DNA from 2 places in the Lactobacillus sp. UMNPBX4 genome. Region 1 is predicted to be linked to the other one. Evidence: predicted binding sites of a transcription regulator. Region 1 holds the regulator's gene; the other holds the start of a gene.
The links. Region 1 encodes HrcA, which represses chaperone genes, less so after heat shock. Its sites were predicted from a motif close to TTAGCACTCNNNNNNNNNGAGTGCTAA; they were not measured.
Positions count from the first base shown of each region.

Region 1 (4,207 bases):
TACACTTGACCCCGAGGTAACAGGTGTATTACCTATTGCAATTGGACAAGCAACTAAACTGATTGAACTTATGCATACTAGACCTAAAGAATATATTGGTAGTGGCCTTTTTGGATATGCCACTGACAGTTATGATTCAACTGGCACAGTTTTGAAAAAGACCAAGTTAACCAAGGCATTTACTTCTGAAGATATTCAGAATCATATGAATGAGTTTTTAGGGGAAATAGAACAAGTACCACCAATTTACTCAGCCGTAAAGGTAAATGGTAAGCATTTATATGAGTATGCTAGAGAAGGTATTGAGGTAGAGCGACCAAAACGTAAAGTTGATATTTTACAATATGATTTAACCAATAAACCTACATTCAATGAAAAAGATGGACAAGAAGAATTTGATTTTAAAATTAAATGTAGTAAAGGTACATATGTTAGATCCTTAGTAAATGATTTGGGCGAGAAAATGAATTGCCCAGCAGTTATGACTTACTTAAGAAGAGTAGCTAGCTCAGGTTTTGATATTTCTCAGGCCGTTAAGTTAAGTGAAATTGAAGAGAATCCTGAAAAAGCTGCAGAATTGATTCAACCAATTGACGCTTTCTTTAAAGACTATCCTCAAGTTGATCTAAGTGAAGGAAAATGGCTTAAAGTGAAAAATGGAGCAGGTATTTCGTTAGAAATAGATGCTAAAAAAGTCGCATTAAGGTACAATAAAAAAGTCAAGGCGATTTATGAGAATAAGGGAAAATTATATCGCCCAAGTTTAATGTTGATTCAAAATGAATAACTGAAATGAAGGGATTAGTTGTGAAAATCATTCATTTAACTTATCCAGTTAGCGAAAATACCATATCTTCAAAAACTATTCTAGCCTTAGGTTTTTTTGACGGCGTTCATTTAGGTCATCAACGCTTAATCAATAAAGCCAAAAAAATAGCTGATCAAAAGAAATTACCATTAGTAGTATTAACTTTTGATCGTCATCCGAAGGAAATTTATGCTGCCAAAAAAGACTTTAAGTATTTAGAAACTTTAGATGAAAAGGCAGATAAAATGGCAGAACTAGGTGTAGATTATCTAGCCGTAATGCCATTTACTAAAAAGTTTAGCGAGATAGATGCACAGAGTTTTGTAGATAATGTAATAATTAAACTCAATGCAGATACAGTAGTAGCTGGATTTGATTATACATATGGTCCTAAAGAGACTGCTAATATGAAGAATTTACCAAAATTTGCGAAGGATAGATTTGAAATTTTCGTTATGCCTAAGCAGATTTTTAATGGTAAAAAAATAGGTTCAACTGAAATTAGACAGGCAATTAGGGAAGGTAAGATGGAATTAGCTTTTCAATTAATGGGTCACCATTATGTGATGAGCGGGATCGTTGGTCATGGTAAAAGAAATGGCCATAAATTAGGCTTCCCAACAGCTAATTTAGTTTGGGCTAGTCATAAGGTAATTCCCAAAATAGGAGTATATGCCACTAAAACGCAGGTAGCTGGAAAGTGGTATGAATCTATGACTAGTGTCGGTTATAATGTAACGATTGGCCAACCTGAACAAATTTTTATTGAATCATATATATTTAATTTTAAACAGGATATTTATGATCAGCCAATAAAAATTAAATGGTATAAATATACTAGAGGCGAAATTAAATTTAGCAGCCTTGAAGAATTGAAAAAACAATTAGAGAAAGACCAAATAGAAATTGAACATTATTTTGCACAAGAAGCACGAAGTAATGCGTAACGAGAAGCTGAAGAACTTAGCAATTTTGAACTAAGTTCTTCAGTTTTTATTTTTTGAAATAATTTGAAGAAATTTTAGCACTCCTCTTGTTTTTCTGCTAATTTATAGTATCATATTAATTGTTAGCACCTGAGAATTACGAGTGCTAAAAGTGAGGGCGATTATTATGTTGACCGAGCGTCAAGAGCTTATTTTAAAAACAATTATTACAGACTTCACACAAACGCATGAGCCTGTTGGCTCTAAGACGGTGATGAAGCAGTTACCAATTAAAGTATCAAGCGCTACTATTCGAAATGAAATGGCGGTCCTAGAAGATCAAGGCTTAATTGAGAAGACACACTCTTCTAGCGGAAGAATTCCGTCAAGTGATGGATATCGTTATTATCTTGATAATTTAGTTGAACCGCTTCAGTTGCCAGAGTCTGTTTATAACACGATTGGGACACAATTAGATCGACCTTTTCATCAGGTGAATGAAATCGTACAAGAAGCAGCACGCATTTTATCTGATTTAACTAATTACACTGCTTTTGCTGAAGGACCTGAGAGTAGGGATGTTAAAATTACAGGTTTTAGGATTGTTCCCCTGTCTTCTAGACAAGTGATGGCAATTCTAGTGACGAGTGATGGCAATGTCCAAAATCAAGTTTATGCTTTACCACATAATATTCATGGTGAAGAAATTGAAAAAGCGGTTCGAATGATTAATGACCAATTAGTTGGTAAGAGTTTAAAGGAAATTAATGTTTCATTGCTAAGTGAACTTGCTAAAAACGAATTAGGTAGTGATCATGCTAACGAATTATTTAGCTTAGTTGAAGACGTGTTAAAAGATGCGGCTAGTGAGCAGATGTATGTTGATGGACAAATTAATCTATTGAACAATACAACTGAGAATAATGTAAATGATATACGTTCACTCTATGAATTAATTGATCGAGATAATTTGTTTTCTAATTTGATGAATATTAAGGCTGATCCTAAGACTGAAAAATACCCAGTTAAGGTAAAGTTAGGATCTGAATTGCCGAATGATTTATTAAAAAATTATAGTTTGCTGACAGCTGAATATAGTGTCGGCTCCCATGGTAAAGGAACAATAGCTTTACTTGGGCCAACAAATATGCCGTATTCTCAAATGATAGGGCTTCTAGAATACTTCAGAAATGAATTAGCCAAGAAGTTACTTGATTATTACGGTAAATTTCAATAATAGAGGAGGTTAGCCGTGAGTAAAGAAGAGTTTCCTAGTGAAAAGAATTTAGATGAAAAAGAAAATGCTTCAACACCTAAGGATGTTAAGAAAAAGGCAACTGAAGGTAAGGAAGCAAAAAATGATAAACATGATGAAAAATTAGCTAAAGAATTGGCTGATTTAAAAGATAAGAATAAGGAGCTTGAAGATAAGTATCTTCGTAGCGAAGCAGAAATTCAAAATATGCAAAATCGCTATTCAAAAGAAAGAGCTCAACTTATTAAGTATGAATCTCAAAGCTTAGCTAAAGATATTTTGCCTGCTGTAGACAATTTGGAGAGAGCTTTAAGCGTAGAAGCCGATGATGATGTTTCCAAGCAACTGAAGAAGGGCGTTAAGATGACGCTTGATTCATTAACTAAAGCATTGAAAGAACATGGCATCGTTGAGATTGAAGCTGAAGACGTAAAATTTGATCCGACATTGCATCAAGCTGTTCAAACTGTAGCAGCCGAAAATGATGATCAAAAAGATCACGTTGTTCAGGTTTTACAAAAAGGATATCAATATAAAGATCGGACACTAAGACCAGCAATGGTTGTAGTTGCTCAATAGGAGAGGAAGTTTATACATGTCAAAAGTTATTGGTATTGACCTCGGAACTACTAACTCAGCAGTTGCAGTTCTTGAAGGTAAAGAACCAAAGATTATTACTAACCCAGAAGGTAACCGTACTACTCCATCTGTAGTAGCTTTTAAAGATGGTGAAATTCAAGTTGGTGAAGTAGCTAAGCGTCAAGCTATTACTAACCCTAACACTATTGTTTCAATTAAGCGTCACATGGGTGAAGCAGATTACAAGGTTAAGGTTGGTGACAAGGAATACACACCACAAGAAATTTCTGCATTTATTTTACAATACATCAAGAAGTTCTCAGAAGATTACTTAGGTGAAAAGGTAACTGATGCAGTTATCACTGTTCCTGCTTACTTTAACGATGCACAACGTCAAGCTACTAAGGATGCTGGTAAGATCGCTGGGTTGAATGTACAAAGAATTATCAACGAACCTACTGCTTCAGCATTAGCCTTCGGTTTAAACAAAGACCAAGATGAAAAGGTCTTAGTTTACGACCTTGGTGGTGGTACTTTCGATGTTTCCGTTCTTCAATTAGGTGACGGTGTCTTCCAAGTATTATCAACTAACGGTGATACTCACCTTGGTGGTGATGACTTTGATAACCGTATCATGGA
Region 1 covers NZ_PCZF01000006.1:33,446-37,652, forward strand. The annotation lists gene truB (tRNA pseudouridine(55) synthase TruB) at 1-787, shown strand, start outside; gene ribF (riboflavin biosynthesis protein RibF) at 793-1,755, shown strand; gene hrcA (heat-inducible transcriptional repressor HrcA) at 1,922-2,971, shown strand; gene grpE (nucleotide exchange factor GrpE) at 2,987-3,568, shown strand; gene dnaK (molecular chaperone DnaK) at 3,585-4,207, shown strand, end outside.

Region 2 (4,207 bases), on a different contig from region 1:
TTCAGTCAATTGACCAGCTTCTTCGTAGCCAACATAACCAGGAGCTGAACCAATCAACTTAGATACAGAATATTGTTCCATGTATTCAGACATATCGAAACGAATCATGGCATCTTCTGAACCGAACATTTGCTTAGCAAGTTGTTTGGCAAGCTCAGTCTTACCAACACCAGTAGGTCCTACGAATAAGAAGGAACCAATTGGACGACCTGATTTGTTAAAGCCGATTCTATTACGACGAATTGCACGAGCCACTTTTTCAACTGCCTTATCTTGACCAATGATATGAGCCTTTAAGTCACTGGCTAAGTTTTGCAATTGATTTTCTTCTTGCTTTTGAATATCGCCGACAGGGATGCCAGTCTTTTCTTCAACAATCTTATTCATAATCTTGTTGGTGATAACTGGAGACTTGTCTGGATCTACCTTTTGATCTTTAACTTTTTCGTATTTTTCAATTTGGTCGCGGTAGTAGGCTGCCTTTTCGTAATCTTCATTCTTTAAGGCTTCTTCTTTTAGTTGCTCAGCTGCATTGATTCTTTCTTGCATTTTATCCTTATCAATATAAGGAATAGTTAAGTTCATTCTTGAACCAGCTTCATCTAACAAGTCAATGGCTTTGTCAGGTAAAAATCTGTCTTGAATGTAACGAGCTGATAATTTAGCAGCTGCTTCAATTGCATCATCTGTATAATGAACGTGGTGGTAATCTTCGTAGCGTTGTTGAATACCTTTCAGAATCCTAATAGTTTCATCAATAGAAGGTTCTTTTACTTCAACGGGTTGGAATCTACGTGCTAAAGCAGAATCTTTTTCAATGTCGCGGTATTCCTTGATAGTAGTAGCACCAACTAATTGGAGTTCACCACGAGCTAAGGCTGGTTTGATGATGTTACCAGCATCCATACCGCCTTCAGCGTTACCTGCACCAACAATTTCGTGAATTTCATCAATGAATAAAATGATGTCATCACTTTGTTGTAATTCTTTGATTAATTGCTCCATCCGTTGTTCAAATTGACCACGAATTCCAGTACCTTGAACAAGTGAAACTACATTTAATGATATGATTCTTTTATTTTGTAATTTAGCTGGGACAGAACCATCAACGATTTCTTGTGCTAATCCTTCAACTACGGCTGTTTTACCAACACCTGCTTCACCGATTAAAACAGGGTTGTTTTTAGTTCTTCTATTTAAAATCTCAATTACACGAGCGATTTCTTTATCACGGCCGATAACTGGATCGATTTTTCCTTTTTTAGCAAGAGCAGTTAAATCAGTACCGTATTGGTCAAGGAGACTTTTACCACCTTGATTGCCGTTACCATTTCCTCCGCCCATTTGCATTCTTGGATTATTTCCGTTCATATTATTTGCGGCATTGTTGTTATTTCCGTTTAAAGCGTTGAATAAATCATCAAAGTCGCCAAAAAATTCATTGTTATTATTCATATTTTCTAGATTTCCTTGTTGATTTCTTAATTCTTGATAGCATTGTTGACATAAATCAATTTCTCGGCTTTGGCCATTTACCTTAGTAAAGAGGTGAATGGAGGCTGGCCGTTTATGACAATTTTGACAAAGCAAAATGCATGACCGCCTTTCATTTAAGTTGTAACAAAATTATATTATTAGCACTCTTAGTAGTCAAGTGCTAAGCTCTACATTTCTTACTTAATGTAAGAAACACATAAAATAATAATATTTTTGAAAAATTACCATAAATAGTAGAATAAATAATGAAAAAATTATAAAATTTAAAAAGTGTGGTGATATTTTTGGATTATCAAAAGATTTTAGATCAATTGGTGTCTGGAGAGCTTAAAGAATATAAGGTAGAGCCTGAAGATGCCTTTGATTTACAGAAAACTATTAGAAATTATGGCAAAAGACAATATATTACCGGCAGAGCTGAAAGAGGCGGTGCTATTGTATATACCGCTACGAACACTGACGATTGAATAATGTAAACTGTTACATTATTGTTGTCTAAACTGTAAAAACATGATAATCTAATACCTGAATGGGTATTTATTACCAGTTTAATTTTTTCAATTTAAAGGAGATATTTATAATGGAAAAACGCGATTTTCATATTATTGCAGAAACAGGTATTCATGCACGTCCAGCTACTCTTTTAGTACAAGCTGCTTCAAAGTTCGGTTCAGATGTTAACTTGGAATACAACGGCAAGTCAGTAAACTTGAAGTCAATCATGGGTGTTATGTCACTTGGTGTTGGCCAAAATGCTGATGTTACTATCACTGCTGAAGGTGACGATGAAAAAGACGCATTGGACGCAATTGCCGACACTATGAAAAAAGAAGGTTTAGCTGAATAATGACCAAGACTTTAAAAGGAATTGCTGCTAGTGATGGTATTGCCATTGCTCCAGCATATCTTCTTGTGGAGCCTGATCTTTCATTTTCAAAGTCTTCAGTTGATGATGTTGAAGCTGAAGTAGCTCGTTACAAGGATGCTATTAAGACTTCAACTACTGAAGTTGAAAAGGTTCGTGATGTTGCCAAGAAGAGCTTGGGTGAAGAAGAATCTCAAGTTTTTGAAGCTCACTTAATGATTTTGAATGATCCAGAATTTACTGGTGCCATTGAGAATGAAATTAAGGATTCAAAGATCAATGCAGAAGCTGCATTAGATGAAACTGCACAAAAGTTCATCCAAATTTTTGAAAGTATGACTGATAATCCTTACATGCAAGAACGTGCTGCCGATGTACGCGATGTTTCTAAGCGTATTATGGCTCACTTACTTGGTAAGGAATTACCAAACCCAGCTTCAATTGACCATGAAGTAATCGTTGTTGCTCATGATTTGACTCCAAGTGATACTGCACAACTTAACAAGAAATACGTTAAGGGCTTTATTACTGATATTGGTGGTCGTACTGCTCACTCAGCAATCATGGCACGTTCACTTGAATTACCAGCCGTAGTTGGTACTGATTCAATTACTAAGGACGTTAAGAACGGCGACATGTTAATTGATGATGGTCTTGATGGTGTAGCTATTATTGATCCTAGTGATGATCAAGTAGCTGACTACAAGAAGAAGGGTGAAGCTTTCTTAAAGCAAAAGGCTGAATGGAAGAAATTGAAGGATGAACCTTCAGTAACTGTCGATGGTAAGCAATTTACTATTGCAGCCAACATCGGTACTCCTAATGATATGCCAGGTGTACATGAAAACGGTGCAGAAGCTGTTGGTTTGTACAGAACTGAATTCTTGTACATGGATTCATCAAACTTCCCAACTGAAGATGATCAATTCGAAGCTTACAAGAAAGTTATCGAAGGCATGAACGGCAAGCAAGTTATCATCAGAACAATGGATATTGGTGGTGACAAGCACCTAGATTACTGGGACTTGCCAGATGAAATGAACCCATTCTTAGGTGTACGTGCTATTCGTCTTTCACTTAAGAACGAAAAGATTTTCCGTACCCAATTAAGAGCTTTGCTTCGTGCATCAGCATACGGTAAGCTTGGTATTATGTTCCCAATGATTGGTACATTGGCTGAACTTCGTCAAGCTAAGGCTATCTTAAATGATGAAAAGCAAAAGCTTGTTGAAAAGGGCGTTAAGATCGGTGACGACTTGCAAGTTGGTATGATGATCGAAGTTCCTGCAGCTGCTGTTTTAGCAGATCAATTCGCTAAGGAAGTTGACTTCTTCTCAATTGGTACTAACGACTTGATCCAATACACTATGGCTGCTGACCGTGGTAACGATAACCTATCATACTTGTACCAACCATATAACCCATCAGTACTTCGTTTGATTAAGCACACTATTGATTCTGCTCATGAAAATGGTATCTGGTGTGGTATGTGTGGTGAAGCTGCCGGTGATAACACCATGTTCCCAATCTTACTTTCAATGGGACTTGATGAATACTCAATGAGTGCAACTTCAATCTTACGTATCAGAAGCTTAATGAAGAAGTTTGATACTAAGGATCTTAAGGAATTGGCTAACGAGGCATGCTTCGTTTCAGAAACTGCTGAAGAAAATGAAAAGTTAGTTAATGACTTAATGAAGAAGATCGACAAATAAATTCATATTTTGAATTGAGAAAAGAGACCGAAAGGTCTCTTTTTTCATATTTAAATATTTTAAACAAAACATACAATTTCTTCACAAATAATTCACGTTTTATCTTTAGAATATAAAGAGAAGTTAACAT
Region 2 covers NZ_PCZF01000005.1:6,073-10,279, reverse strand. The annotation lists gene CP355_RS01705 (ATP-dependent Clp protease ATP-binding subunit) at 1-1,590, opposite strand, end outside; gene CP355_RS01700 (hypothetical protein) at 1,782-1,964, shown strand; gene CP355_RS01695 (phosphocarrier protein HPr) at 2,078-2,344, shown strand; gene ptsP (phosphoenolpyruvate--protein phosphotransferase) at 2,344-4,077, shown strand.
Region 2: a site for HrcA is predicted at 1,635-1,661, ahead of CP355_RS01705 (ATP-dependent Clp protease ATP-binding subunit). Genes of this name have one in related genera too.